3 regions of the Halomonas sp. AOP43-A1-21 genome follow, and region 1 is predicted to be linked to each of the others. Evidence: predicted binding sites of a transcription regulator. Region 1 holds the regulator's gene; each other region holds the start of a gene.
What was found. Region 1 encodes PhoB, which activates phosphate uptake and scavenging genes when phosphate is short. Its sites were predicted from a motif close to TGTCATANNNNTGTCANA; they were not measured.

Region 1 (12,727 bases):
AAAACACAGCGGAATAGAGCGCCTTCACCAGGATGTGACTCAACCTGAAGCTGCGCATCATGACGTAACAATACGTGTTTAACGATGGCAAGCCCTAACCCCGTACCGCCCGTGGTGGTGCTGCGGCCTTTATCAACGCGGTAAAAACGCTCGGTTAGCCGGGGGATATGCACAGGATCGATCCCCTGGCCATTATCTTCGATTTCGATACAGGCATCACCGTTCGCCATTGCCATCCAGCGCAGAGTAATCTGGCTACCTGGCGGCGTATAGCGCACGGCATTAAAAGTCAGGTTGGAAATGGCGCTGCGAATTTCCTGCTCACTCCCCACCAACCCCGCATCGTTTTCAATCTCGACACGCACGCTATGCTGGTGGTGCGATAGAGCGAGTGCATCCTGACAAACACTATTCAGAAGGCGCTCAATAGATAGCGGCTGATGATCTTCGCCACCCTGATCAATCTCCAAACGCGACAGCAGCAGCAGATCATTCACCAGATTTTGCATACGCTGGGTCTGCTCCTGCATCTTCTCAATACCCCGGCCTAAGCGGGGCGGAAGCTGGTCGGCCAGATCGCCATAGGTTTCCAGATAGCCCAGAAGAACGGTCAACGGAGTACGCAGTTCGTGGGAAACATTGGCGACGAAATCGCGGCGCATTTGCTCAAGGCGATGTAAACGGGTGATATCCCGCGCCATCACCAAGCGCTCATCGTCACCGTAGAGGGTAATCTGGTATTGCAGGACGCTACGCTCATCAATCGGCGAGGTCAGAGTTAACGGCTCGCTATAATTGCGTGCATTGAAGTAGCTGATAAAGTCTGGGTCGCGCAGTAGATTGGTGATGTGCTGACCACGATCATGCGCTGTCTGCAGGCCCAGCATCTTCGTTGCGGCGCTGTTCCACCACTCAAGATCACCGTGCCGGTCAAGCATGACTACGCTGTCGCGCATAGCCTCAGAGGATTCCTGAATGCGTGCCAGCGTCGCCCGTAATCGTCCCTGGGTGATACGCTGGCTTTTTTGATAGCGATAAAGACGATCAAGCAGATCCCCCCACATGCCACTGGCCGCGGGCGGTTCATTATGCGGATTGAGGGTGAGCCACTGAAAAAGCACGCGTAGCTGACGTAGATGGTAGAACAAGCAGACGGCCAATCCGGCCGACAACCCCAGCCCTGCCGAACCCAATAGCCATCCCAGGCAAACCCCAATGGTCGCTAACCAGGCAATGCGCCACAGCTCACGGCTCCACAGGCGCACAATTACACCCGGGCAGAGAAGCGATAACCGGTACCCCGTACCGTCTGGATCAGGTTCTGATGCACTTCGCCCAATGCTTTACGCAAGCGCCGTATATGGACATCCACGGTGCGCTCCTCAACGTAGACATTGCCGCCCCACACCTGATCGAGCAGTTGGCTGCGTGTGTAAGCCCGCTCCTGGTGGGTCATAAAGAACTGCAGCAGGCGGTATTCGGTAGGTCCCATTTCAAGCGCCTTACCGTGAGCGCTTACGCGGTGGCTAACCGGATCCAGCAGCAGGCCATTGATTTCGATCGGGTCTTCCACGCCGCGTGGCGTGGCGCGACGCAGTACGGCTTTCAGGCGTGCGACCAGCTCGCGCGGTGAAAAAGGTTTGGTAATGTAATCATCCGCCCCCGACTCAAGCCCCTGAATCTTATTATCCTCTTCGCCTTTGGCGGTGAGCATAATAATGGGCAGTTCAGCCGTCGCTTCTTCACGCTTTAGGCGTCTTGCCAGCTCAATACCGCTGGTGCCCGGCATCATCCAATCAAGCAGTAGCAAGTCGGGCTGATGGTCTACCACCAGCGCGTGGGCATCCTGGGCGTTATCCGCTTCAAGCACGCGATAGTCCGCCATTTCCAGCGCTACGGCGATCATCTCGCGGATAGACGCTTCATCATCGACAATCAAAACGGTCTTGGCGGTCATCCCAGGGCCTCACGGTGTTCAAAGAAGGAAATTCAATGACATCTCAGTGACAATAACACCATGACTTGATGACACTTATATGACAAGCATTAATCGCGCTGAGCAGGCTTAGCCCACAACCGGCCATTCGCTAAGCGCAATGCCTGCAAAAATGAGTAGCCCCGCCCAGTGGTTATTCAAAAATGCCTGGAAGCACGGGTCACGCTCACGATGACGAATCAGGCGCTGCTGATGGATAAATGTCGCCGCCATACCGGCAAGCCCCAGCCAGAAAAAGCCGCCTAACCCGACGCGCACGCCGACCCAGGCCAAAAGCGCGAGCGTGGCGATCTGCAACAAGCCAATGATCAGACGATCTGCGTCACCAAAAAGCACTGCCGTTGATTTAATGCCGATTTTCAAATCATCATCACGATCAACCATGGCGTACTGAGTATCGTAGGCCACCGTCCACAGCACGTTGGCAAAAAAAAGTAGCCAGGCATCTAGCGGTACATGCCCTAATACGGCGCCAAACGCCATGGGGATCGCCCAGGAAAAAGCCGCCCCGAGCACCACCTGAGGAAAGTGGGTGTAGCGCTTCATAAACGGATAAATAAACGCCAGTACGACCCCGCCCAGCGATAAGAGCACCGTAAACCAGTTGGTGAGCAGCACTAAAATAAACGCGACCGCCACTAGGCCGATAAACAGCAGCTGGGCTTCGGTTTCACTGATACGTCCGGTTGCCAGCGGGCGATTTTTGGTGCGCTTTACGTGGCCATCAAAATGCCGGTCGGCATAATCGTTCACCACACACCCCGCAGCGCGCATTACATATACACCCGCCACAAAAATAAGCAGTACGTTACGGCCCGGCACACCTTCCGCTGCCACCCAGAGCGCCCACAGGGTCGGCCACATCAATAGCCAAGTACCAATGGGGCGGTCCAGCCGCATCAAGTGTAAAAAATCTGCCAATCGCGCCCACCCGGTTGGCCGCAACAAAGAACGATCCATGCTTACCTCACGAAAAGAAGAGATGCCGAGCAAGCCTACCGCGAAGGCAGGCGAAGATCATTAGCCATAGAGGATAAAAAGTACTCCTGCACGAGCAGTGAAAGCCCGGCGTGCTGAAATACGGAGCGCCGCCCCCAAAGGCTCTCGGCATCCGTTGGGTAAGCAAAGCGTGGAACACAGACGGTGGCCTCAAGCGGGCCGCGGATCAAATCAGGCTGACGAAATAGCCAGCTGCCCAGCGAGCGCTCGCCCAGTTTCTCCAGATGCTGCCCCTTTAACTGCGTCAGAGGCGCCACCGAGCGAGCCACTACCCAGGGCGTATCGCCCACGCAAAGTGCCACCTCACGTAGCCAGGCATAATGACGTAACGCGAGCCCCAAGGCCTGGGCTTCGTCTGGCTGGGGCATGCCGACGCCTTGGCGTAAAAGGCGCACACGAAATGGCCTTTCACTCCCTGCTGCCGTCAGGCGGGCGGTTAACGAATCAGTAGAAGCCACCCACTGCCACCACGAAGCACTCATGGTAGGGCGCAGCGCGGCCACGGGCTGCCAAACAGGGAAAGCGTGTGCTTGCCGAAAAGAGGAAGTCGCCACCGAGTACTCCTGGGCAAAAAAACAGAGCGGGTAGTGTAACATGGTGGTCTTATTGGCTTTTGTTGCACTGACTATTTGGGGATGGCATGCCTGCATCACATACGGTTGATTCCACCAGCGCCCACGCCGAGCTGATCATTATCGGCACGGGAATGGCAGGCATTGGGCTTGCCCGAGCGTTACGCCGTCTGGGCGATCAGCGCAGCATCACGCTGATCAGTGCCGACAGCGGCGATGATTACAGCAAACCGCTTCTCTCGACCGGATTTGCGAAAGGGCTCAAACCCGACCAACTGGCGAGGCAGTCAGCCACCGACCTTGCTGAAGAGCTGAATATCCAGGTCATGGCCTCTACCCCGGTAGAGCAGGTATCTGCAGACACCCAAACGCTTTGGCTTAGCAATGGACAAACGCTGGGCTACGATGCCCTGGTACTTGCCACCGGTGCCGAGCCCCGGGCACCGTTTGCCATTCCAGCAAGTGTGTCCCAGCACTTTTTTGTTATTAACGATCTGGATGACTACCGTCGATTTTACACCGCTCTGCATGAGCGGCCTGCGCGCATTGCCATTATCGGCGCGGGTCTGGTGGGCTGCGAATTCGCCAATGACCTGCACGCGGGCGGCCATCAGATAAGTCTGATTGCGCCGGAAACCACTCCGCTGCCCAGACTACTGCCTGAACCGCTCGGCGTTGCGCTGGGCGAAGCCTTTGGCGAAGCAGGTATCCAGTTGGCGCTTGGCCGCACGCTGAAGGATATCGACATCGGCGAGGACAGCAGCGTCAAGCTGACACTGGATAATGACGCGGTCATCAACGCTGATATTGTCTTACTGGCCACCGGCCTTGCCCCAAGAACGGGGTTAGCCAAAACAGCAGGGCTTGCCGTCTCTGACCAGGGTATTCAGGTAGACCGTCACCTGCGTACCTCGAATCCACATATCTATGCCCTGGGTGACGTTGCCTGTATCGACAGCATCAACGCCATGTATGTCCAGCCGCTACAGGCCTGCGCCAAGGCGCTGGCGGCAACGCTTTCCGGCACGCCAACCCCGGTAAGCTTCGGCGCCTGGCCCGTTATCGTTAAAACACCGCTATTGCCGGTGGTAGCCTACCCGCCGCTTATCCCACCCGAACGCTGGCGAATTGAGGGCGAAGGGAGCGACATGAGCGCGCTTGGCGAAGATAAAGACGGGAATTTAGTCGGTTTTGCGTTGACAGGGGGCTGCGTGAGACGGAAAGTGGAGCTTTCCAGAGCCGCACCTGCGCTACTGGGCTGATTTTCACCGCGTTCACGACTAGGCTAGATAAGCTAACCCAGCCTGGGTGGCGTTTTTAATAACACCGCTACACGTCATACTTAATTTTAATGAGGGGAATTCCTTATGCGCAAACCTGAACTCGCTGCTGCCATCGCTGAAAGTGCCGATCTCTCCAAAGACAAAGCAGGCCAGGTCCTGAACGTCATTCTGGATGAAATCACCAACAGCGTCGCGAAAGGCGAAGATGTGGCTTTGATCGGTTTTGGTACCTTTACTGTTCGTGAGCGTGCAGCGCGCACCGGTAAAAACCCACAAACAGGCGCTCCTCTACAAATTCCGGCAAGCAAAAACGTTGCTTTCAAGCCGGGCAAAGCGCTTAAGGACGCCGTTTCCTAATGAAGCTCAAGCTGACGCTGTGGCTGCTGAGCTTTATGCTCAAACGCGCCCTGCGCCGCAAGCCGCGCTTTCGTGAACAGCTTGAACGAATGCGCGGCCTAGACTGGGGTATTGCCACGGAAGACTTAACCGTCGCCCGTTACTACCGAATGACGCCAAAAGGCATCACTTCAGGTAAAGGCTTGCCGGTCGATCTGGATCTTGAGCTACGCTTTCGCGATCAAGACGCCGCGTTACGTATCCTCAGGAAACCAACGCAGCAGGCCTTCCTCGACGGAATGCTCAACGGCGAGGTACGCCTTGTCGGTGACTCCGCTGATATGAACAAGCTGCAAAAGCTGCTGAAGTATTTGTAGCGCTACTTCTAGCGGTTACCCGCCACCCTTGGGTGGCGGGCCCCTGCTCTCTTTGCCTATCATTTCCCCGTCATAATGTTATGAGCACGACTTTTTAAACACGCCTTAAATACGCCTTGGGCTTTTATTCGCGGTAACGTTAACACTGTTAATTCGATAACCGGATAGCCATGACCGCATCCATAGTAACCACGATAGGCTTAAAGCTTGCACACTTGCCTACCGGCAAACTACGCCCTGAGCATATCCAAAAGACATTGATTAGCCTGCCCAAAACACCACGGTTACTGTTAAAACCCCGCTATATCAGCGTTGATCCGTATATGCGTACACGTATGCAGCCAGCCGGGTACGACTATATCGAGCGCTGGGCCGTCGGCAGCCCGTTGTCCGGCTGGACGTTGGCCGAAGTAATTGCCAGCAACAGGCCTTCTTTCAAGCGCGGCGATTTCGTCGTAGGTCACCTTCCCATGCAGGAGATCGTTGCTTCTGACGGGCAGCAGCTAACCCCTGTTCCGGAGGGTAGCGATCCAGAAGCCTACCTGCATCCGCTGGGAATGACGGGATTTACCGCCTGGGTGGGTATGCAGCGCTTGGGGCAGCCTACTGCTCAAGATAGCGTACTGGTCAGCGCCGCCGCAGGCGCGGTGGGTTCTATCGCGGCGCAGCTTGCCCAGCACCAAGGGGCAAACGTCATCGTCACGGCCGGGCGGGCCGACAAGCGCGCCTGGCTGCATGACAAAGGATTTCAGAGCGTACTCAATCATCGCAGCCCGGATTATATCGAGCAGCTACATCACGCGGCGCCTTTTGGAATTACGCTTAACTTTGAAAATATCGGGGGGCGCGCCTTCACGACAGCGATTGAATCAATGGCTACTAACGGACGCATTGTGCTGTGTGGGTTAGTAAGCCAGTATCAGACCCGTAATCCGCGTAAAAGCCCTGATAACTTTGCACAGCTAAGGCAAAAAAACGTCGCGGTTCATCCTTTTGTCGTGCCCGACTACTTGCGTTACTGGGATGCCTTTCAACAATTTATGCAGCCGTTAGTCGTTCAAAAACGCCTCGCGTGGAAGCTCGATAAAATTTCCGGCGGGCTGGATAGCGTTGCGCCAGCGCTGATTGGTTTACTCAATGGGGATAATTTAGGTAAACGGGTCGTCGAAATGCCTTAGGCGCACGCCAAGTTAAGCCACAAGCCATAGCAACGACCCAAGCTTAGCGTTTATACTAAAGTCTAACAGCGACCCACAACAAGAGCATCTATGCCTATTTCACTGCCGCTTCGGCGTCTTTGGACCCTCGATAAGTTTGCTTATAGTCTGCGCGTTTTTATCGCGTTCAGCGCAGCGCTACTGTTTAGCGGCATAATGGGCGATGTAGCGTTGGTTATTCCGCTTTTTCTGGGAATTATCGCCTGTGCCCTTTCCGAAACCGATGACAGCTGGCAGGGCCGCTTACAGGCGCTGCTGGTCACGCTGATATGTTTTACCTTGGCCTCATTTATCGTGCAGTGGCTTTTCCCTTGGCCATGGCTATTTGCACTAGGGCTGGGAACCTCCACGTTCACTCTGATCATGTTGGGCGCTATCGGTCAGCGGTACGCCACGATTGCCTCCGGCACGCTGATTTTATCGATCTACTCAATGATCAATATTGAGCAGCATGGCGGCGTGGATGCCGACGTGGCGTCTCGCCAGCTGCTGCTGTTAGCAGGCGCCGCCTGGTACGGGGTTATTTCGGTTATCTGGTGTGCGCTTTTTTCCCGTCAGCCCGTCAAACAAAGCATGGCACGAGTCTATAAAGCGCTAGGCGAGTTCTTGATACTCAAATCGGCTCTGTTTGAGCCGGTACGCGGCGTCGATGTCGAGGCTCGCCGAGTGGCCCTGGCGCGCCAGAATGGCAAAGTGGTGGATGCGCTCAATCAGGCCAAAGAGATGATTTTTCGTCGCCTGGAAGGCCAGCGCGGCAGTCAAAAACTTAACCGCTATCTGCGCATCTACTTTATTGCCCAGGACATTCATGAGCGGGCAAGCTCGACCCACTACCCTTATAGCGCGCTCACCGAGGCGTTTTTCCACCACGATGTGCTGTTTCGCTGCCAGCGGCTGTTAGATCAGCAGGGGCGCGCCTGCCGTCAGTTGGCCAAATCACTACTGCTTAACCGGCCCTTTGATCACCAGCAGAGCGAACAGGCGCTTGCTGACCTGAGAGCCTCTATCGATAATTTAAGCGAACGCGGCAAGCCCGAATGGCGTGCCCTGCTGCATCCGCTTAACGCACTCGCCAGTAACCTTGCCACGCTTGAAGCGCAGATTGCCAGTGCGCATAACCCGGACACCACTGATGACCGTCGCGATAGCGCACTTTATGATCGCTCGCCTTCCAGCCTGCTGGAAGCGTGGAAGCGAGTACAGCTCAACTTTACGCTTGGCTCTCCCACCTTTCGTCATGCGGTACGCCTGACAACCGCGCTGATGGTGGGCTACGGTTTGCTTCAGTGGCTGGACCCCGAGCAGGGCTTCTGGATCTTGCTGACGACCCTGTTTGTATGTCGACCTAACTTCGCCACGACGCGGCGCTTTCTTTCCCAACGTATTTTGGGCACGGTGCTGGGCCTTACGGCAGGCTGGGTGTCGATCAGCCTGTTCCCCCAGCCAAGCGTGCAGAGCGTGATTGCGGTGGCCGCCGGTGTCACCTTTTTTGCCAACCGGGAAAAACGTTATGTCGTGGCGACAGCTTCCATCACCTTGCTGGTGCTGTGCAGCTTTAATCAGGTGGGCGACGGCTTTGATCTTATCTGGCCGCGCTTGTTTGATACCTTGATTGGCTCGCTGATTGCAGGGCTTGCGGTGTTTTTCATTCTGCCCGACTGGCAGGGCCGTCGGCTCTACCGTGAAGCCGCAAAGGCGATTACCAATCACCGCCGCTATCTGGATGAAATTGTTCATCAGTATGAAGAGGGCAAGCAGGATGATTTGGCTTATCGCCTGGCCCGGCGTAATGCCCATAACGCCGATGCCGCGCTCTCTACGCTGCTGACCAATATGCTTCATGAGCCGGGACACTACCGTAAGCAGGATGCCGACAATGGCCTGCGCTTTCTGGTGCTTTCCAATACGCTGTTGAGCCACCTCTCAGCGCTGGGCGCCCACCGTCATCGTCTGGCGGAAGATGAGGAAGACGCGGCATCGATGCCTTCTGCCAAGCGTATCAGCGAACTGCTGGGGCAACTGTCCGAACAGTTGGATAAACGCCAGTTCATCGCCTCGCTGGATGAGCAGGCAAGCGAACTACTCGCGCAGCTAAACGAGCAGAGCGTTCAACGGGAAAATGGGGAAGAGAAAGCGCTGACGCTGTATCGGCCCATTCAAAGCCAGCTACGCCTGATTGCCGAACAGCTAGTGCCTCTGGGCGAAGCGGCCAACCGCTTGACCAGCACGCCAGCCGCTATCGAAGATGCCACCAGCGCTAGTGCCAAGGTGTAAGACTTCACCGCAGGCCGCTACACCTGCCCGTAGCGGCCTGCGGCCTCGCCTAGCCAACGCCGCACCAGTACCGCGGTAATATGCGGCTCGCTTTGCAGCTCGGAGGCAAGCGCGGTCACGCGCTCCAATAGGTCGGCATCGCGTTCCAGGTCGGCAATCTTCATTTGCGCAAGGCCGGTCTGCCGGGTGCCCAGCACCTCGCCCGGGCCGCGAATCTCCAGATCCTTTTCCGCGATACGAAAACCATCGGTGGTTTCACGCATGACGCTCAGGCGCTCGCGGGAGCTTTTGGAAAGCGGCGGATGATAAAGCAGTACGCAGAAGCTTTCCGTACTGCCCCGACCGACACGTCCGCGCAGCTGATGCAGTTGGGAAAGTCCCAGACGCTCGGGGTTTTCAATAATCATCAGGCTGGCATTGGGAACATCCACCCCCACTTCAATCACCGTGGTGGCGACCAGCAGATCCAACTCGCCCTCTTTAAAGGCGGTCATCACTTCAGCTTTTTCACTGGCCTTCATGCGCCCATGAATCAGGCCGATGGCAAGCTCGGGCAGCGCTTGCGTCAGTTCCTGGCTGGTGACTTCCGCGGCCTGACACTGCAGCGCTTCGGACTCTTCAATCAGCGTACATACCCAATAGGCCTGGCGGCCATCGCTGCAGGCATTGCGAATCCGCTCGACGACTTCGGGGCGACGCTCATCCGCTACCACCACGGTTTTAACCGGGGTACGCCCCGGCGGAAGCTCATCGATGACCGAGACGTCCAGGTCCGCATAGGCGCTCATGGCAAGCGTACGCGGGATGGGTGTGGCCGTCATGATCAGCTGGTGCGGGGTTAGCCCGCCCGCTTCACCTTTTTCGCGCAGCGCCAAGCGCTGGTGGACGCCAAAGCGGTGCTGTTCATCGATAATCGCCAGGCCCAGGCACTGAAAATGCACGTCATCCTGAAATAGCGCGTGGGTGCCGACCACCATGCGCGCACGGCCATCGGCAATCGCGGCCTTGGCGTCCAGGCGGGTTTTGCCCTTCAGCTTGCCCGCAAGCCAGGCGACTTCGATGCCCAGTGGTTCAAACCAGGCTTTAAACGCCCGGTAGTGCTGCTCTGCGAGGATTTCGGTAGGCGCCATGATGGCAGCCTGGCAATTGCCGGAAAGCGCGGCCAGCGCGGCCATAGCGGCCACCACGGTTTTTCCCGACCCCACATCGCCCTGCACCAGGCGTAGCATGGGCGCCGGACGGCTTAAATCCAGGGTAATTTCCTCAAGCACGCGCTGCTGGGCACCCGTTAGGGCAAACGGCAGCTGGGCTAAAAAACGCGCCTGCAGGCCGCGCCCAGAAGGCAGCTCCGGCGCGCCGTCGGCCTGAATGCGCAGTCGCACTTCTCGCAGGCTAAGCTGATGCGCTAAAAGCTCTTCCAGCGCTAGGCGGCGCGTGGCGGAATGCTGGCCGCTGGAAAGCTTGTCAATATCCACATCAGGCGGGGGTTGATGCAGTAAATGCAGGCAGGCGTGGAGCCCCGGCAGGTGAAAGCGCTGGCGCAGCGCGTCAGGGATAACATCGGGCAGCACTTCAGGCGCGCTATCCAGTAAGCCTAGCGCCTGCTGCGTCAATGCCCGCAAGCGGGCTTGGTTCAAGCCTTCGGTGGTGGGGTAGATCGGGGTAAAATACTCATCGACCGGCGTTTCACCCGCCGTATTCAAGCGATACTCGGGGTGATAAATTTCAAGCCCGGTGGCCCCGGCCCGCGCTTCACCAAACGCACGTACCGAAACGCCTGGGCGTAGCTGCTGCTGTTGAGCAGGCGAAAAGTGAAAAAAACGCAGGCTTAAAATACCGCTGCCGTCGCGCAGGCGTATCAACAAACTTCGACGCCGCCCCTTGACGACATCCGAGGCGGTCACCTCACCTTCGATCACGGCTTCCTGGCCGGCGCGTAGCAGGCCGATCGGCGTTAGCCGGGTACGGTCCTGGTAGCGCAGCGGCAGGTGGAAAAGCAGATCACTAACGTGTTCAATGCCCAGCCGCGAAAGCTTGAGCGCTAACGCTTCACCGACGCCTTTAAGCGCAGTAACGGGCCCGTTAAGATCGCTCATGAGTGCGCTTTACCCTTTTGAGCAGGCTGTTGGCACTGGCTGATGGCATCCACTAGGGCATCGATCGCTTTAGGGCGCGGGAAGCTGGCCCGCCAGGCGATCGCCACCGTCCGTGAAGGGGCTGGGTCGACGAAGGGGCGGCTCTCAAGCATGGCATTTTCATATTGATCGGTTCCTAATGCTGACTGCGGCAATACGGTAATCCCTAGCCGTGACGCCACCATATGGCGAATGGTTTCCAGCGACCCGCCCTCGGCAATCAAGGTGTTATTCGGGTTATTAAGCTTTTGGGTAATCGCCGGACACGCTTCAAGAATCTGGTCCCTAAAGCAGTGGCCTTCACCCAACAACAGCAGGCGCTCTTCCAGCAACTCCTCTTTACGAATAGCCTCGCGCTCAACCCAGCGATGGTTTGCCGGTATCAATACTTCAAATTGCTCTTCGTAAATAGGTTTGGTCACAATATCGGTTTCAGTAAACGGCAGCGCCACAATAATGACATCCAACTCACCGTTTTTTAGCTTAGCACGTAACGTTCCGGTCATACCTTCTTCAATATACAGCGGCATTTGCGGCGCAATATTGGCAAGCGCGGGAATCAGGTGCGGAAATAAATACGGGCCGATGGTGTAAATAGCCCCGATGCGTAGCGGATTCGATAGCTGATCTTTACCGGCGCTGGCCATTTCATAAATCAGCCGGCTTTGCTCCAGCACACGCTGGGCCTGAGCGATGATCTTCTCGCCAAGCGGGGTAACCTGAATCGTGGATTTGGAGCGCTCAAACAGCGGTATATCCAGTTCCTCTTCAAGTTTTTTCACCGCCACGGAAAGCGTTGGCTGCGATACATGGCAGCGTTCAGCCGCACGACCGAAGTGGCGCTCTTGGGCAAGGGTTACGATGTAGCGAAGTTCTGTTAAAGTCATAACGGCGCCAGTGGGCATCCTCTCGTAGCAGCTCGTGACTAACATCATGGCAGTCAGCGGGACGGAAAAGGATAAGCAAACCCTGCTGACGATGTCATATCTCGCAGGGACTTTGTATCCAATAGGGAATTTTTATCAAAAGGAGTGGATAAGGTGAAGCTAACTGTACTGATTATCGGTTGTGGTGATCTTGGCATTACCTTAGGGCGCGAGTTAATTGATGAGGGGCATCGCGTCATTGGCGTACGTCGCAAAACAGCGGCATTAAAAGGCACAGGCATTGAGCCTCTGGCGCTTGACCTTAACGAACTTGATGAAACCAACGCATCTGCACTTCCCCAGGCAGACTACGTAATTTATAGCGTAAGCGCTGACCGCTTTGAAGAAAGCGCTTATCAAAGTGCCTACCCAGAAGGCCTGAAGCGGGTGCTGAGCGTGATGGAGCAGCACGAAAAGCCGCCGCGCCGCGTCTTCTTCGTATCGTCGACCAGCGTGTATGGCCAGCAGGAAGGCGAAGAGGTCAACGAGGAGAGCCCCACCGGCCCCACCAGCTTCTCCGGCATGTTGATGTGTGAAGCCGAACAGATGCTGTTTGATCACCCGCTACCCGGCACCGTTGTGCGCTTTTCAGGTATCTATGGCCCAGGCCGC
Region 2 (12,727 bases), on a different contig from region 1:
AGACCAATCGCCATGATGCGTTTCATAGAGTCGTTCCCTTCAGATAGGCAAGCCCAGCAAGCGGCTGGGCAGAAGCGCTTCACTACAACAATAAGTAAAATAAGCCGTGTTTGGCCGTCGTGCCACTGATTTAACCACCTATGCCGTTAATGGTACGTGTGCATATGTCCCATGTGTCTTTTTTATACATGTTAAAAGCTTTTTTTACGTTTTTACAGATGTTGTTTTTTTTAATTTAAGCTATTGTTTTAATAATTGTTTTTTTAATTTTTGGCATCCTGGCCCGCTATCTGCACTACCTAAGTAGTAACAGTGTGAGCGGAATGGTAGGAAAATAGGGAAGGCAGGAGCCAAGTAGAAGAACAGGGAGTTAAAGGATATTCATTCCGCTCAATTGTATTAACGTATGGATACGTTAATCGTCGAAGCCAAGGATGGTGGAGATGCAAAATGACCATTTCGCGAAAGCGAGATGGTTTTTTTGCGTTGGGTATTTTTTGCAAGCCATTGATTCTTATAACAATATTGATTTTTAATTATAATTTGCATAGCCTCTGTACAGATGAAAACGATGATTTAGTCTATCCTTTCGGGATACTAAATCTAAGCGGTTAGAAAACGACAACGCAACAGCCGCGTATTTTCAGGGACAAGCGTTATGGCAATGGTACTGATGTTATGCATGTTCGTGCTGTTCTTGGGGTTTTCGGCTATCGGCTTGTACATGATGTTTAAAACCTCTTTTATGGTGGTAACGGAAGATCGTGACGATGCGCCGCCCGATATTTGAGCGTAATGATCGATTAATCGTGCTATTTCGCTAAGAGTAGATCTAACCAAAAGCCATGCCCGCGAAAGCGGGCATGGCTTTTTTATCGTGCTCATCAAACGTCGGCGCAGGGGGAAAAGCTGAGCTGGCTATTACTTTTGCTGCCAGCGACCACGGCCTCTTTCGGGCACCATGCGGCCAAAATACAGCAGCCCGAATAGCAGCCAGCCAACGGTTAATAGTGCGGTAAATATCAATATGGCCAGCGGACCAAACTCAGCAATCAAGGGGAGTGCTGCGGCTGTAAATAACCCGCCCCCTACAATTGGTTCAAACATAAGCTGCTTGTAACCAAAGCTTTCAAGCGCGCCGGATTTGTTGCTGGGGTCGGCCATTCTCATGAGCAGTAAGCCGGTTACCGTTACCCCCATGGATTGGCCAAAATCGCCCACGCCCCGCTCAAACCAGTTTTCGGGAATAACGCGGGGGGCAATCACAATAAGCACGAATAACCCCCAGGCGATACCCGCCACCGACAGGAGCAAAAACGGCAGGAAGTACTCACCCAGGGTAGTGAGTGACAGCGTAGCCAGAGCCGCTACGATGGTGAAGTCGAGCGCCGTACCTGCGATTCGTGCCATCGTACGGGTGGAGACGTGATGCTCCAGACCAAAGCGCGTGACCACTAATTGAACGATTACCCCGCCGATCATCGCGATAGGAAACAGCGGCACGTGGGCTAATATCTCAAGGCCATCATTACGTGCCCAGGTAACCTGCTCGATCCATTGCAGGCCCGTCAGCAGCAGCCAGCCAATTAAAATGGCGATGCCCACTAAGCCAATATGCAGGCTAAGCGGGTCGGTGGTGCCTGCTTCAAGGGTAAGGTCTTTTTTAAACTCGCTAAACTCTTGTGCAGAAGGGCGCTCATCTTCACGAATCAGCTCATCAGGATCATCGCTCTCTTTGCTGGGGGTAATCACCCCGCGGCGGGCGGCGATATTGATCATCAGGGTGCCGATAAGTACGCCGGCAACGATCCCAACAGTCGCTAGCCCCAGTGCTAGGTCAGCACCTTCTTCAAAGCCCAGGTCGGCGAACGTATCAGCCATGCCAGCTGCCGTACCATGGCCGCCTTCAAAGCCAATCTCGATGAGCGCGCCCACCATAGGATTCATATTAAATAACGGCGTGAGTACCAAAAGCGCCAGGGTAAGGCCTACGACATACTGCCCCCAGGCCATGGTTTGGCCTACCACGACCTGAGGCCCGGCGCGAAGCCAGATAGTTCGAAGGCCCGGAATGGCCTTGCCGATAAACAGAGCGGCAAACACGACATTAATCAACAGACCCGGCAAGGCCGCCCAGCTCTCCTGCACATAGGCGGGGAAAAGGCCTGGGCTTTCTTCGAAGAAGGTAGGTGTCAGACGGCCGATGACATCTGGCCCCATCAATAAAAGTATCAGCCCGGCAATTACCGAACTGGGTAGGAAAAGCTTGCGTAACCAAGCGAGCCTAAGCCTCAGCGCGTTACTCACCACGAGCGCTAGCGCAATGATGACAAGCGCTACAAAAAGTTCACCAACCGTCATGGTCATTACATCGCTCCCTAATGAATGCTGAAGACCAAAAGGCCCTAGCAAGACCGGCTTAAATGACAGAGTTGGTTTTAATCTAGCGTCTAGCCGTCAAAATGGCGAAAAGTTTACTTTAGCCCATCCAATAAATGCTAAGAAAAGCAAAACCATAGCCAATGGCACCACCCGCGATAACATCACTGATGTAATGCAGCCCAAGCCCGACACGCGATATTGCAATTAGCAAGGCCAAAGGCAGCACCAGCGGTAAAAGCCAGGGTGTGTGTGCGGCGACCAGTACGCTGAACAAGACAGCATGCATGGTATGGCCACTGGGAAAGCTGTAGCGGTCGCGCGCCGGTTCGCCGCAATGCACGCCACCCAGGTAAGTAATAAAAGGCCGCTCGCGACATAGCCGCGTTTTAATCAGCCGATACACCAGCATCGCTGCCAGCGCGATACTGGTGTACTGGACTATCCGCCAGATACCGTCAGGCTGTAGCCAAGGCTGCGCGGCGATCAGCAGGACCCATATCGGCCAGTCGCCCAAGCGGCTTGCGGCCTGCAAGACAATTCGCCAGGGGCGGAACAGATTGAGCCGTGTAACGCGCTGGCAAAGTTGCCATTCAAGCAGGTCAAGACGAGCGAATACGACAAGCGGGCGTGGACGCATGATGGGCCTCTTGGGCTTGGTGGAGATACTGCATAAACTGATCCGCGATGCCCGACCAGCTTTGCTCAAGTGCGCGAAGACGCGCGACACGGCCTATACGCGCGTAGTCGGCGGGGTGTTGGCAAAGCTCGACAGCCGCCTGTTGAAACGCTTCCCTGTCGTCAGGGGTAACGGTAATACCGTTATGGCCATTTTGAATCAACTCAGCGCTTGCCGCGTGCCGATAAGCCACTACGGCAAGGCCGCTGGCCATTGCCTCGGCGACCACATTACCCCAGGTCTCCGACAGTGAAGGAAAGACAAACAGGTCAGCACTGGCGTAATGGCGAGCCAGCTCATGTTTCTCCACAAACCCGGTGAAGTGTGCCTCAGGCAGGGCTTTTTCAAGCTGAGCTCGCGCTGGGCCATCGCCCACAATGACCTGGGCCATATCGGGGCGTACCTCGCGCATGGCTTGTAAGGTTTCTTGAAGCAGCGTGAGGTTTTTCTCCAGGGCCAGACGGCCCACGTAAAGCGCAACAGGTTGGTGAGCGCCCACACCCCACTGCTGGCGCAGGGCGGTATCGCGATACGCGGGTGAGAAACGCTCCCCCTCAATTCCCCGCGACATCACGTGAACGTTACGAATGCCCTGTTGGCTTAAAGCGTCTGCCTGTAGCTGGGTAGGTACCAGGGTGAGTTCGCAGCCATTATGGAAATAGCGCAGGTAGCGACGCGTCGCTGACGCCAGCCAGGGCACGCCGTAATCATGACAGTAATGATCAAAGTTGGTATGCCAGCCTGCCACCAGCGGAATATTTAACTGGCGTGCGGCTTGGCGTGCTGCCCAGCCAAGTGGGCCTTGGGTCGCCAGATAGATAACGTCTGGGCGGTGCTGGCTCCAAAAGCGGCGCAGCGTGGTAGGCCTTGTTAAACCGACTTGCACCTCCGCGTAACCCGGTACGGCCAAGCGGTTAACCTGAAGCTCATGCTGTACGTTTGGCGCCTTTCCCTCGGAACGCGGTTTTGGGCGAATAACATCAACAAAAACACCCTGTCGGCTGAGCTCTTGGTGCAAGCGGCTCAAGGTATGGGCAACACCGTTAATCTCCGGTGACCATGTTTCGCTAACGATACAAAGCCGCATAAGCGATCCGTCCCTTAATCACATTTTAACTTAGTGTGGTCGGGGACAGTGACACTGCCAAGTCAAGGGGGTGAATAAGCGATGACACTTTTGCAAATAATAATTAATAAATCGTCATGACAAACCTTTGTTACTCTTTAAAGTAGATTTTGTTAAATATTAAATACTAGTCATAAGTTATTATAAAATATTAAAACTTTAAAATAAATGAAATATATACCTACTACTATCTGCTGCGTTGAGGCGTTAAACGACCTCCACTCTTTTTAAAGTCTTTTATTAAAAAAATATATGACTACTTCAACGGGATCGAACATGTTCAAGAAAACGACACTGGCGTTAGCAGTTTGCAGTTTATTAGGCGCCTCTGCAGCACAAGCCGCTATGGTGTACGATCAAGACGGCACTACGCTTGATATTTACGGCCGTATCGCCATGGGCTTTGAGGGTGGCGGTGTTAAAGATGGTAAGGATAACGGCGAAGAGTTCCGCAACTTTGGTTCACGCCTGCGTATTACCGCTGGCCATCAGATCACTACCGACCTGCGCGCTTTTGCTCGCGTTGAGTGGCGTTTCAATAGTGATGAGCGCAGCCGTCCCGGTTTTGATGAAGTTCGTAATAGTTACCTGGGATTAGAAAGCCAGCAGTTCGGTACCTTTATGGCAGGTAACTACAACAGCTTTTATGATAATTACGTGATGACCCCGTTCGACGTTTACGTTGAGCGCGGCTATGAGTTTGCAGGCGGCGGCTTGCAGGCACGTGGCGATTCAATCGGCTATAAAACGCCCAAAATAAACGGTTTCCAGGCCGTAATTTCTGCCAAACACTTCTCTGAGCGCGGCTTGACAGAAGCTGAACAAACTGGTGAAGGTAGCGTCATTGCTACACAGGGCGGCGTAGTTTATGAAGCAGGTCCGGCTCGTTTAGCGCTGGGTTATGTTGAAGATACCGTTCGTGGTGGTGGTAACGGTGAAACGCTTTTCGGCGCGACGGCAGCTTTCGTTATTAACGATTCTCTTTCTGCACGTGTAGGTTATGAAACACGTGATGATAACGACGTCTATGGCGGCGGTTTTGATAAAATTGGTGTAGGTGCCACTTATATTTACGATTCGTGGAAATTCTTCGCCGACTACTACAACATCGAAGTAGACGCTGCTGACAGCGACCGTAACGCCTGGGCACTAGGCTCGATGTACCAGCTGACCAAAAACTTCGATATGTTCCTGGAGCTTAACGACAGGAATCTCGATGCCGTTAACGATTACGACGAAGACCTGTATTACGCGCTAGGTGCTCGTTACCACTTTTAATGGCTAGTGTAGGTTCGTTACTGCTTTAAGCTTTACTTCGATCTTGAGTCGGTATGGGTAGTCTCATACCGACTTTTTGGCATGTTTTTAACGTAGTAACGATCCATTACCGGCGGAGCATCTTCGCCGGTAGCTTACCTTTAGCGCTCGTCATCCCGGTTATCAATGGTTTTACGGTAGTTATCGATAAACGGCTGTTCGGCCTTATCAATGCGGTCCATGCCGGCCACAACGCGGTGCCAGTAAGGGTAAAGCGGTGCGGGGCGCGTGGCGGCTTCCAGGCGATCAATCTCTTTCTGGCTTAACGTAAGCTCTGCCGCGGCCAGGTCATCTTTCAGATGCTCTTCGTTGCGCGCGCCGACAATCAACGAGGTCACACCGGGGCGGTCTTTCAGCCAGGCAAGGCAAGTGCGCGGAATAGAGGCGTTGTGCGCTTCACCAATCTCAGCTAGCAGCTCGATAATATCGTAGGCCCGCTCCATATCATGCACATAGGGCTCGGGCCAGCCATTGCCCTGGCGAGTGCCTTCGGGCGCTTTCTGACCACGGCGCACCTTGCCATTGAACAAGCCTTCACCTAGCGGCGCCCATACCAGCGTGCCAATGTTCTGGTCGATAGCCAGCGGCATCAGCTCATACTCGGCCTCGCGGGATTCCGGCGTGTAGTAAATCTGCTGGCTGATGGGTTTTACCAGATTATGCAGTTCGGCCTTGCCGATGGTTTTCATCATCTGCCAACCGGTAAAGTTAGACGTGCCGTAGTAGCGGATTTTGCCGCTTTGTACCAGATGATCCAAGGCATACAGCATTTCCTCAACCGGTGTTACGCCGTCCCAGTTGTGCATCTGGTATAGGTCAATATGGTCAGTACCCAGGCGTTTCAGGCTGGCTTCACAAGCATTGATTAAGTGATAGCGTGAAAAACCGCTGTGGTTGGGGTTGTCGCCCAACGGGCTGCGCGCCTTGGAGGCCAGAATAATGTCCTGACGCTTGTTTCCTAGCGCCTTGCCTACAATTTCTTCCGCCTCGCCCATGGAGTAAAGGTCGGCGGTATCAATCAGGTTAACCCCAGCATCAATCGCCATATCAATCTGGCGTCGCGCGCCTTCTACATCGACGCTGGCCGCCTTTTCAAAGCCTCCACTTCCCCCGAACGGGACGGTACCCAGCACGATTTCAGATACCAATAAGCCTGAATTTCCTAATGGACGGTATTTCATTTCGATAGCTTCCCTGTTGACCGAATGTGTCGTTAATCTAAAGTCTTAGATCACGTATACCTGTAAGCCTAGAAAATCAGCGGGATATGTCAAAAACATAGCCCTCTTCCTGGCAGCGTGTTTGCTGAGGTGCTGATTTGATTCATCGTTCTCATGGACCTTCGGTAGGCTTGCCGGTGAAATCGGTGACCGGTTTGTCTACCGGCCTGTCAAGCCGCTCGGAAAAAGCGCGCAGGCCCGCCAAAATCGGTTTGATGGCATACCACAGCTCGTCGTCATTGAGCATGCGATAAATACCGGTGATGCCGGGGGCGCTGTCCTTCTCTTGATCCTTCTCTCTACTCTTACCTTTATGGGAATGGTCCTCCGCTTCATCATGGCGATGGTTGCCGACCTGCTCAATTCCCTCTTTAAGTGCAGACATCACCTGATAAAAACGATCCGGCGGTAGCGTCGCAAGCGTCATGGCGATCACTGAGAGATTTTGAATGGCATTAAGCGAGCCTGGTTTATTTAAGCCGTCTACCACAATACGCATCAGCTCATGATTAGACGCAACCACATCATTGGCAAACCGAAGCAGACCATGCTCATGCAGCGTTTGTACAAGCCTATCGAGCTCTTCCTGGGCATCCGGGCCGATGTTGGGTGGCGGTACGTCGTAGGAAATTCGTTCGGCCATTACATTTTCCTCGGATTGGTTTGCTGGGCAGGCGGCAACGTATAGTCCTCGTTAGCCCACTTCACCTCGACGGCGACGCCCTCATTAGGTGTGCGCTTCCCAAAGCGGTAGTTGGTGCTGGGAAGGGGTGATTCACTGCGCTTGTCGAGCACTTCAAGCTTAACGGCCGTTTCCTTGTAGGCAGGGGTTTGCACGTCTGGGTCAGTATGCTCGCCGGTTAACGCATTAACGCCCGGTTTGCCAAAGTGAATCGGCAGGTAGAGCCCCTTGCCCGCAACGCGCTCGGTCACCAGGGCGGGAAACTCACGGCTATCCCGGCGTGACGTAATACGCACCCAGGTACCGTCTTGAATATTACGCTCGGCCGCAAGCTCCGGGCTTACCTCGACAAAACTGCCGGGCACCTGATCCCAGATGCCTTGTGAACGCCCGGTCTGGTTAGAGCCTTGAAAGTGCTCCAGCAGGCGGCCGTTATTGAGCATGAGATCATATTCTTCATCGGCGGCTTCAAAAGGCTCTTTCCACTCAAGAACAAACAGGTTGGCCTTACCATCCTCGGTGTGAAAACCATCGGTATACAGCAGCGGCGTATCGGTACCGTCTTCGGCAACCGGCCATTGCAGCGACTTCCAGCCTTCCAGGCGCTCGTAGCTGACCCCCGCGAACATGGGAGATATCGATGCGCACTCCGCCATGATCTCTGAAGGGTGTGCGTAGCCCCAATCGTGGCCCATGCGCGCGGCAAGGTCTGTCAGGATACGCCAGTCGGGACGGCTATCGCCTAGGGGATCAAGCACCTGGTAGAAGCGCTGAATGCGTCGCTCGGTATTCACGAAGGTACCGTCTTTCTCGACGCTGGGGCAGGCGGGCAGCACCACGTCAGCAAACTCAGCGGTACGGCTTAAAAACATATCCTGCACGACCATAAAGTCGAGGCTTTCAAACGCGGAGTGGACATTATGGGTATCGGCGTCGGAGAAGGCCGTTTCCTCGCCAATGATATACATGGCCTTGAGCTTGTCCTCGGCGGCGGCTTGCACCATCAGGAAGTTGCCGTAACCGATTTCATCAGAAAGCTGTTCAGGCTTGACGCCCCAGCCTTTGGCCCACCGCGTGCGGGCATCCTCGTTGGTAACCTTTTCATAGCCTGGGTACATATTGCGCAGGCAGCCAAAGTCGCTGGCGCCCTGCACATTGTTATGGCCGCGCATGGGGTAGCCGCCAGTACCCGGTTTGCCGTAGTTACCCGTGACCAGCAGCAGGTTGGAAAGCGCGGTGCTGGTATCCGAGCCGTGGCTATGCTGCGTAATTCCCATGGCCCATAAAAGGCAGACACTTTTTGCCCTGCCGATTAATTCCGCGGCCTCAATCAGCTGCTGCTTGGGAATGCCGGTTTTCTGCTCGGCGAAATCAAGCGTAAACGGCGCCAGCGATTCACGGTATTCATCGACGTTATTGACCCGGCGCTCAAGAAATTCATAGTCGGCCAAGTCGTTATCGAACATATAGCGCGACAGTGCCGAGGCCCAGATCAGGTCGGTGCTGGCATTAGGGCGCATAAACAGATTCGCCCGCTCGGCCATTTCGTGTTTGCGTGGGTCGAACACTACCAGCTTTTGGCCGTGCAGCTTCTGCGAAGACTTGATGCGCGAGGCAATCACCGGATGGTTTTCGGCGGTATTGCTGCCTACCAGTACGACCACTTCCGCCTGTTCGATATCCTTGATGGTGCCGGCGTCGCCACCATAGCCCACGGTGCGGAAAAGCCCTTTGGTGGCCGGGTTCTGGCAGTAGCGGGATGAGTTATCCACGCTATTGGTGCCAATGATCAGCCGGGCAATCTTCTGCGTCAGGTAAGCCTCTTCGTTACTGGCTTTACTGGAACCGATAAAGCCAACGCTCTGTGGGCCGTGGATATCGCGCACGTTTAACAACCGGCGCGCCACCAAGTCCAGCGCTTCGTCCCAGCTGGCTTCACGAAACTGACCGTTTTCCCGAATCAGCGGCGTCGTGAGGCGTTTTTCACTGTTAACGAAGTCCCAGGCAAATTTGCCCTTGATGCAGGTGGAAATACCGTTAGCCGGGGCGTCTGGGGTGGGCTGAACCTTGAGAATCTTGCGATCACGGGTCCACATCTCAAATGAGCAGCCAACACCGCAGTAGGTGCATACCGTTTTAGTGCGTTTGATGCCCGGCTGGCGCCAAGTGGCGTCAAGCTCTGAAATACCGGTGATGGGTTTGGCGCTGGTGGTATTTTCGACCTCTTTGACGACGTCGATCATCGGTCGCTTAAGCGACCAGGGCAGGGCGGTAAGCGGGCCTGTCTGCCCATACATGGTGTTTTCCTGCAGCGCATTACACGGGCAGACCGTGACGCAGTGGCCACAGTGAACGCAGCTTGAGTCGTTGATCTCTTTACCGCCATCCCACAGTACGCGCGGATTTTCACTAGCGTAATCAATGCTTAGTGTTTCGTTGACCTCGACGTTCTGGCACGCCTCGACACACTGGCCACACAGAATGCACTGGTCCGGGTCGTAGGTATAAAACGGGCTGGAGGTATCTTTTGGATAGGGCTTGGGCTGGAATTCATAGCGCTGGATGGGAATATCCATCTCGACCAAGGCGTTATGCACCCGGCAGTCGCCATTGTTATTTTCGCACACGGTACAGTAAAGCTCATGTTTGGCCAGCAGGCGGTCCATGCCTTCATGACGGGCGGCCGTGGCTTGGGCGCTGCGGCTTGAAATATTAAGGCCTTCTTGGGTACGCAGCGCGCAGCCACGTTGCATTTCACCGTTAACCTCGACCCAGCAGGTATCGCACGTTTCAATAGCGCCTAGAGAAGGGTGGTAGCAAACATTGGGCAAGGAGATGCCATGGTTTTCAAGAAAATCGATCAGTGGCTCATCGGCGTTGCCGGTTAATTTTTTATCATCAAACGTAATCGTGCACGGTCGGTTCATGTGGGTACTCCTCCATGGGCCCCTTGTTTTTATCCTGACGCTGCCTCCTCTTCGCGGGTTTTAACGTCTTGCTTCAAAGGTAGTTAAGCGCCTTGAGCTTGTACAAGCTCAGTTTCTGGTTTTAAACCTAAGTTAAGCACGGGTTTTGCGCTTCTCTTTCAAAGCCAGCACGCTACGTTTATAGCCAACGGCTTTTATTTATCTCTACAGCATTTACCCCAACAGCATTTACCCCAACAGCGCTTGGAGAAAAAACATGGAAAACACACAGACCCAACCCACCGTACTGATTACCGGCGCCAACCGAGGCGTCGGGCTGGCATTGGCAGCCCACTACAGAGATGAAGATTGGCAGGTGATCGGCGTTTGCCGCCAATCATCAGACGAGCTTGAGCGCGTGGCTGACCGCATTATTGAAGGTATCGACGTGACCCGGGCCGAGGATGTTGAGCGTTTGGCACAGGCGCTTGATGGTCTACGGCTGGAATTATTGATCAACAACGCCGGCCTCTTGCGCGATGAATCGTTAGGCCAGCTGGATTTCGACAGCATCCGTGAGCAGATGGAAATCAATGCCTATGCGCCCCTACGGGTATGTGAAGCGTTGCTACCGTTGATGCAGGACGGCAGTAAGATTACCAACATCACCAGCCGTATGGGATCGATTGCCGATAACGACTCCGGTGGGCGCTACGGTTACCGCGCATCCAAAGCGGCGCTAAACGCGTTTGGAAAATCCCTGGCTATGGACCTTAAGCCACGCGGTATTGCCGTGGCGCAAATACACCCAGGCTATGTAAAAACGCGCATGGTTAACTTCGGCGGGATGATCAGCCCTCAGGAAGCCGCCACGGGCATTGCTGCCTGTATCAAAATGCTGACGCAGGAAAATAGCGGCAGCTTTTGGCACAGCAATGGGGAATTACTGCCGTGGTAGTGTTGAGTAAGGCGTTTTTCTATCAACAGGCGAAAGCAGGCTATTTTGCCATCGCATACCGCTAAGTAAGATGAGTGCGCTACAGTGGTGTGCGATAACGCCGTCATCCATTTGTCAGGCGTCTAGGGCACGCTATCGTTCTGCTACAACACTTTATAAAAGGAACCATGCTGATGCGTTTTATTTCTCACGGTATTGCGCTAGGGATAGCTACTGGGCTGCTGACTACCTCAGCGTATGCCGCGCCCTACACGCTGACCATTTTTCACACCAACGACCTGCACGGGCGTACCGACAGCTATCCTCAACTGATCACCGCCCTGGCTGAAGCTCGTGAGCGGTTTGGCGACGGCCTGTTGCTGGACGCGGGAGATATCTTTTCGGGTACGCTCTATTTCACCGAATACCAGGGCCAGGACGCCGTCGAGTTCATGAACCTGATGGGCTATGACGCATTCGTGCCGGGCAACCATGAGTTCGACCTGGGCGACCCGGAAGAGGGCCATCAAGCATTAGCGGCTTTCTTTGCCGCCGCTGATTTCCCTATTGTGGGCGCGAACCTGGATTTCTCTACCTCACCCGAGTTTGCCGATCTACTCGGTGATTCGATCAGCGTCGAGCCCGAACAGCAGCCTAAGCCTGGCCACCTGTACGACGGCATTGTGGTAGAGCAAGGTGGCGAGCGAATCGGTATTTTCGGACTAAGCACGCAAGGCAGCGAGACCGTCTCCAGCCCCGGTAACGTCACCCTTGGCGATTACCGAGCGGCGGCCGAGGCGATGGTGGAAGCGTTTGAAGCTCAAGGCGTTAACAAGATCGTCGCGCTTACTCACCTGGGTTTTGACAGCGACCCAAGTATGGGCAACGACCTATTGCTTGCCCAGCATGTGGACGGGGTGGACGTGATCATCGGTGGGCACAGCCATACGCGCTTGGAGTCGCCCGTTACGGTGGATGAAAACGATTTGGGCGAGCCTAAAGCGCCCACCGTTATTGGCCAGGCGAACGAGTACGGCAAGTACCTGGGCGTCATGCAGGTCACCTTTGATGACAAGGGCGTGGTGCAGGATGCTAGTGGCGAACTGCTGACCACCGATGATTTCGAGCCCGATGCCCAAGCGCTTGAGATGCTTGAGCCTTACACCGCACGAATTGAAGCAGTGCGCGATACCCAAGTGGGCGCCCACCTGAATACGCCGCTTCCCAACCCGCGCCACGGCAATGGCGATGAACAAAGCGTGCGCGCCAATGAAACGGCGCTTGGCAATCTGATCGCCGATGGTCAGCTTGCTGCCGCCCGCCGAGTGAACCCGGAGACCGTGCTGGCCATTCAAAATAGTGGCGGTATTCGTGAGCCCATCGCCCAGGGTGATGTGAGTGTGGGTGAGCTGGTTGCCGTGCAGCCGTTTGGCAATCGCTTGGCGCTGGTGAGCGTGACGGGCGCGGAGCTTCTGGAAACG
Region 3 (5,681 bases), on a different contig from region 1:
TCTTATCTACCCCCACTCTTTACTCCTCACTCCTAACTCTTCACTCCTCGAACGGCACTTCCAGGGCACGCCCCATCCGGCTCATAAAGTCCGTGCACGCCTCAAGCTCGCTTTTTTCGATGTACTCATCAGGCTGATGCGCCTGGGCGATGCTGCCCGGTCCCAGAATAATGGTTTGTAATCCCTGGCCTTGAAACTGCCCCGCTTCGGTGGCGTAGGCTACTGCGTGGTTGCAGCAGGCATCGGGCAGGTGGTCTTTGGCCAAGCGCAACACTGCGTGATTATCTCGGTCGGCCAGCCCCGGCACTGTCACATTCAGTGGTTCGGTCACAATTTCCACTTGCTTGCCACGTGCCTTTAGCTCGGCACTTAACGTGTCGGCATACGTCTCAAAACGAGCGAACACCTCTTCGAACGTCTCGGTGGGTAGATGACGAATCTCCCACTCAAACTGACACTCCCGCGCCATAATGTTGATCGCGGTGCCACCCTTGATCCTGCCAACGTGCAAACTGGTGTGGGGTACGTTGAACGCTTCATCGACACACCCTTCATCCACCAGGACTGTCATGGTGTCTTCAATAAAGGTGACCAGGCGTGCCGCCACATGAATCGCCGATGTGCCCTGATTGACCTGACTACTATGCGCCTCGCGCCCGATGACCGTCGTGCGCAGGTTAGTTGCGCCTTTTTGGGCGACCACCGGCTGCATGCTGGTCGGCTCACCGACAATCACATGCGCCGTGGTGGAGTAGCGCTCATAGAAGCGCTTGATCAACGCAGGCGCCCCCACACAGCCAATCTCCTCGTCGTAGGAAAAGCCAAAATAGATAGGCTGCTGCAAAGGCGCTTTCATCCACGTGGGCACCATGGCGAGTGCACAGGCAATAAATCCCTTCATATCGCAGGTGCCACGCCCGTAAAGCTTACCGTCCTGGCCGTCATGCAAGCCAAAAGGATCGGTCGACCAGGGCTGGCCTTCCACCGGCACCACGTCGGTATGGCCGGAAAGCATCACCCCACCTGGCGCGTCGGGGCCTACGCGGGCGATCAGGTTCGCCTTGGTACCGCAGGGGCTCATTACCCGCTCAGAGGCAATGCCATACTCTTCAAGATAGCCTTCGACAAACTCGATCAGCGCCAGGTTGGAGCCCCGGGAGGTGGTATCGAAGGAGACCAGTTTAGTCAATAGCGCTATTGCGTCACTCATATGATTCTCGCTGGTTATACACTTCGTCTAACCCTATCACCGGCTTCCTCGTGCGCCTACTGCCAAAGTTGAACGTGGTCATACCCAGTTAACTTAGCAGTCATCAAAATGTCATCTACACTGACTACTGTTCAGTGCATCCAAAAACCTTAACAAACGCACTGTGCCACCTGGCTTATGTCAGGCTCAAAAGGAGCTCTTATGTCTCGTTTTATGTTACGCGCGTTATCTGCCGGTATCGCTGCGACTACTCTGAGTGTTTCTGCCCACGCCGCTACCGAGATCACCTGGTGGCACTCCATGGGCGGCGAGCTGGGCGAGCGCTTGAGCGCGCTTGCTGAAGACTTCAATGCCACCCAGGATGAGTATCGTGTCACGCCTTCCTACCGGGGCGAATACGAACAGACCATGGTTAACACCATTGCCGCCTTCCGCGCAGGCGAGCAGCCTCACATCGTACAGATTTACGAAGTGGGCACCGGCACCATGATGGCCGCCCAAGGCGCTATCTACCCTGTTTATGAACTGATGGAAGAGCACGGCAACACCTTTGACCCGGCCGATTATCTGCCCGTGGTGACCGGTTACTACACCGACACCAACGGCAACATGCTCTCTATGCCGTTCAACTCGTCCACACCGATTCTTTACTACAACAAGGACGTCTTCGAAGCCGCTGGCCTCGACCCTGAAACGCCGCCGACCACTTGGCAAGAAATGGGTGAGATGGGCCAGCAGATTGTCGATGAAGGCGCGGCCTCTTGTGGCTTCACCATGGCCTATGCGGCCAACTGGGTGGGCCTTGAGAACTTCTCGGCACTGCACAATCAGCCTATCGGCACCAAAGAAAACGGCTTCGGCGGTCTGGATACCGAGTTTGCCTTTAACGGCGACGTGCAGGCGCGCTTCTGGGATCAATTGAAAGAGTGGTCTGATAGCGGCGTCTACAACTACGCAGGCCCAGCCAACGGCCCGGACGCGGCACCTTCGTTCTATGCAAGCGACTGCGCGATGTACATGAACTCGTCCGCATCACGCGCCGACGTGCTGGCTAACTCCGACTTCGACGTAGGCTTTGGCATGCTGCCTGTTTATGACGACGTAGACGGCGCACCGCAGAACTCGATCATCGGTGGCGCGACTCTGTGGGTGCTTTCAGGCCACGAAGACGACGAGTACACCGGCGTTGCCGAGTTCCTCGAGTACCTGTCGCTTCCCGAAGTGCAGGCCGAGTGGCACCAGGGCACCGGCTACCTGCCGATTACCACCGCCGCTTATGAGCTGAGCCAGGAGCAGGGTTACTACGACGAAAACCCGGGCGCGGATATTGCTATCGAGCAGATCAACTTAAACGAGCCGACGGAAAACTCCAAAGGCCTGCGTTTTGGTAACTATCCGCAAGTGCGCATGGTTCTGGATGAAGAGTTCCAGGCCGTACTGGCTGGCGATAAGAGCGGCCAGCAAGCCCTGGATGATGCGGTAAGCCGCGGCAACCAGATCCTGCGCGACTTTGAGGCTGCCAATAACTAAGCCCTTCTCGTTACTTGTAAACAACCCCGGCTTTTATAGCCGGGGTTTGCTATAGGAGCCATCCCATACGCCCAGCTCACCGGGGGCCTATGGGATGGCTTACTTCCTGGCAGCTGACCACTGCGGCCAGCCGCACCAACGCCCGTACGACAGGATGTGCCATGCAGACCAAACGTTCCACCTATCAAAATCGGTGGCTCCCTTTCTTACTGTTAGCACCACAGCTGGCGATTACGCTGGTGTTTTTTATCTGGCCGGCAAGCCAGGCGGTTAAATCCAGCTTCGAGCGTACCGATGCGTTCGGCTTTAAAACAACGTTTGTCGGCATGGAGAACTATGCACGCATTCTGGCCGACCCCAGCTACCTGAATGCGCTGGGGCGCACCGCGATTTTTTCCATCTCGGTGACGGTGCTTTCCATGAGCCTGGCGCTTTTACTCGCCGTTTGCGTTAACCGTGTGCTGCGTAGCGCCAAGTTTTACACCACGCTTTTGGTATGGCCCTACGCGGTTGCTCCAGTGGTAGCGGGCGTGCTGTGGTGGTTTTTGTTCAACCCCACCATCGGCCTTCTGCCGCATCTGCTCGACTGGTTCGGTATCAGTTGGAACCACCGCGTTTCAGGCACCCAGGCAATGATATTGATCACCATTGCCGCGGCCTGGAAGCAGATCTCCTATAACTTTTTGTTTTTCCTGGCAGGGCTTCAATCTGTGCCGCAGTCGCTCATGGAGGCAGCGGCTATTGATGGCGCGGGCCCCTTCAAGCGCTTCTGGACCATCGTGCTCCCGCTTCTATCACCCACCACCTTCTTTTTGCTGATCATCAACATCAACTACGTGATGTTCGACACCTTCGGGGTGATTGATGCCACTACCGCGGGCGGGCCAGGCCAAGCCACCATGACGCTGGTCTACAAGGTCTACACCGACGGTGTCGCGGGATTGAATATTGGCTCCTCATCCGCTCAGTCGGTCATGCTGATGGGCATCGTGATTATCCTGACGTTTATCCAGTTCCGGTACGTGGAACGCCGGGTCAACTACTAGTGCGTTAAGGAAATAAACATGGTTGAAAGAAGACCTTTTCTCAATATTCTGACCCACCTGGTGCTGATTGCAGGCGTGCTGGTGGTGGCATTTCCGGTGTACGTGGCATTTATCGCCTCAACCCACGAATCCAGCGCCTTTGTGCGCGGGGTGTTGCCGCTGCTCCCCGGCGACAACATGTTTGCATCCTACCGGCAGATGCTCAGCTCCGGCTGGCAGGTGGGCGGCACACCGCCGGTCTGGCTGATGCTGGGTAACTCGCTGATCATGGCGCTGACGATTGCGATCGGCAAGATCGCCATTTCGATTATCTCCGCCTTTGCGATTGTCTATTTCCGCTTCCCGTTTCGCATGCTGGCGTTCTGGATCATCTTCATCACCCTGATGCTGCCGGTCGAAGTTCGCATCATCCCCACCTACGCGGTCGTTGCCAACCTGGGCATGCTGAACTCCTATGCGGGGCTAACGCTTCCACTGATTGCCTCCGCTACCGCGACCTTCCTGTTCCGCCAGTTCTTCATGACTGTGCCTGAAGAGCTGATGGAAGCCAGCCGAGTGGATGGCGCCGGCCCGATGAAGTTCTTCAAGGACATATTGCTGCCGATATCGATCACCAATATCGCCGCGCTGTTCGTGATCATGTTTATTTACGGCTGGGTGCAATACCTGTGGCCACTGCTGGTCACCACCGACGAAGACTTCTACACCATTGTGCTGGGTATCAAGCGCCTGATGGCCTCGTCCGACCGGGTGCCCGCCTGGAATCTCATCATGGCGACCGTCACGCTTGCCATGCTGCCGCCGGTATTAGTAGTGCTGTTTATGCAAAAACTGTTCGTGAAAGGCCTGACCGAGACGGAGAAATAAGATGGCTAGCATTACCTTGGAAGGGCTTAGAAAAACCTACTCAGGCGACGTCCATGCCGTTAAAGGCATCGACCTTGCGATTGAAGACGGCGAGTTCGTGGTGCTGGTAGGCCCTTCGGGCTGCGGCAAATCCACGCTGTTACGCATGGTGGCCGGGCTTGAAACGATTACCGACGGTACGCTCAAGATTGGCGACCGGGTCGTCAACAATCTCGAACCCGCAGAGCGCGATATCGCCATGGTGTTTCAGAACTACGCGCTCTACCCGCACATGACGGTGTACAACAACCTCGCGTATGGGCTGAAAAACCGCGGCTTTAAAAAACCCGAGATCGAAGAACGGGTGCGCAAAGCGGCCAAAATGCTCGAAATTGAGGATTTTCTTGCGCGCAAACCGCGCAAGCTCTCCGGCGGCCAGCGCCAGCGCGTCGCCATGGGTCGGGCGTTGGTACGTGAGCCCGCAGCCTTTTTGTTCGACGAACCGCTCTCTAACCTGGATGCCAAGCTGCGCGTGCAAATGCGCGTGGAGATCAAGCAGCTTCAGCGCCGCTTGAAGACCACCAGCCTCTACGTGACCCACGACCAGTTAGAAGCGATGACGCTGGGTGATCGTCTGGTGGTGCTTAGCGCTGGCAAAATCGAACAGGTGGGCACGCCCATGGAGATCTACGCGCGCCCTGCATCGATGTTCGTGGCGGGTTTTATCGGTTCGCCTGCGATGAACATGGTACCGCTTGAATACCTGCAAACGCGCGGCACCCATGACCTGTTAAACGATCTTCCCGCCGAGACCGACACGGTCGGCATTCGCCCGGACGATATGCGCCTTTCGCCACCCGATACACCGCACCTGGTGGTCGACTCCACGCTTGAACTGTTTGAAGCGGCGGGCGCCGAAAGCCATCTTTACGTGCGGCTCGCCGACAGCGACCAGCCCACCGTGATTCGGGTAAGCGGCCAGCCCCCGGTCAAGGAGGGCGAAACGCTACGCTTTTATGTCACCCGCGAAGCGCTGCATCCGTTTAACA

Region 2: ACT3R7_RS11205 (bifunctional metallophosphatase/5'-nucleotidase) is a predicted target of PhoB. The motif match lies at 11,369-11,386, and genes of this name have one in related genera.
Region 3: ugpB (sn-glycerol-3-phosphate ABC transporter substrate-binding protein UgpB) is a predicted target of PhoB. The motif match lies at 1,309-1,326, and genes of this name have one in related genera.

What each region holds. Positions count from the first base shown of each region.
Region 1 covers NZ_JBQSWC010000003.1:145,560-158,286, reverse strand. The annotation lists gene phoR (phosphate regulon sensor histidine kinase PhoR) at 1-1,265, opposite strand, end outside; gene phoB (phosphate regulon transcriptional regulator PhoB) at 1,268-1,957, opposite strand; gene ubiA (4-hydroxybenzoate octaprenyltransferase) at 2,066-2,956, opposite strand; gene ACT3R7_RS03040 (chorismate--pyruvate lyase family protein) at 2,992-3,549, opposite strand; gene ACT3R7_RS03035 (NAD(P)/FAD-dependent oxidoreductase) at 3,636-4,829, shown strand; gene ACT3R7_RS03030 (HU family DNA-binding protein) at 4,935-5,207, shown strand; gene ACT3R7_RS03025 (hypothetical protein) at 5,207-5,563, shown strand; gene ACT3R7_RS03020 (zinc-binding dehydrogenase) at 5,734-6,741, shown strand; gene yccS (YccS family putative transporter) at 6,832-9,054, shown strand; gene recG (ATP-dependent DNA helicase RecG) at 9,072-11,150, opposite strand; gene ACT3R7_RS03005 (hydrogen peroxide-inducible genes activator) at 11,147-12,076, opposite strand; gene ACT3R7_RS03000 (SDR family oxidoreductase) at 12,230-12,727, shown strand, end outside.
Region 2 covers NZ_JBQSWC010000017.1:66,610-79,336, forward strand. The annotation lists gene ACT3R7_RS11155 (entericidin A/B family lipoprotein) at 1-26, opposite strand, end outside; gene ACT3R7_RS11160 (hypothetical protein) at 659-790, shown strand; gene ACT3R7_RS11165 (sodium/glutamate symporter) at 922-2,367, opposite strand; gene ACT3R7_RS11170 (phosphatase PAP2 family protein) at 2,480-3,019, opposite strand; gene ACT3R7_RS11175 (glycosyltransferase family 4 protein) at 2,982-4,145, opposite strand; gene ACT3R7_RS11180 (porin) at 4,461-5,462, shown strand; gene ACT3R7_RS11185 (aldo/keto reductase) at 5,603-6,682, opposite strand; gene ACT3R7_RS11190 (DUF1641 domain-containing protein) at 6,834-7,364, opposite strand; gene fdhF (formate dehydrogenase subunit alpha) at 7,364-10,330, opposite strand; gene ACT3R7_RS11200 (SDR family oxidoreductase) at 10,587-11,267, shown strand; gene ACT3R7_RS11205 (bifunctional metallophosphatase/5'-nucleotidase) at 11,441-12,727, shown strand, end outside.
Region 3 covers NZ_JBQSWC010000017.1:83,821-89,501, reverse strand. The annotation lists gene argE (acetylornithine deacetylase) at 41-1,210, opposite strand; gene ugpB (sn-glycerol-3-phosphate ABC transporter substrate-binding protein UgpB) at 1,412-2,740, shown strand; gene ugpA (sn-glycerol-3-phosphate ABC transporter permease UgpA) at 2,902-3,786, shown strand; gene ugpE (sn-glycerol-3-phosphate ABC transporter permease UgpE) at 3,805-4,653, shown strand; gene ACT3R7_RS11235 (sn-glycerol-3-phosphate import ATP-binding protein UgpC) at 4,655-5,681, shown strand, end outside.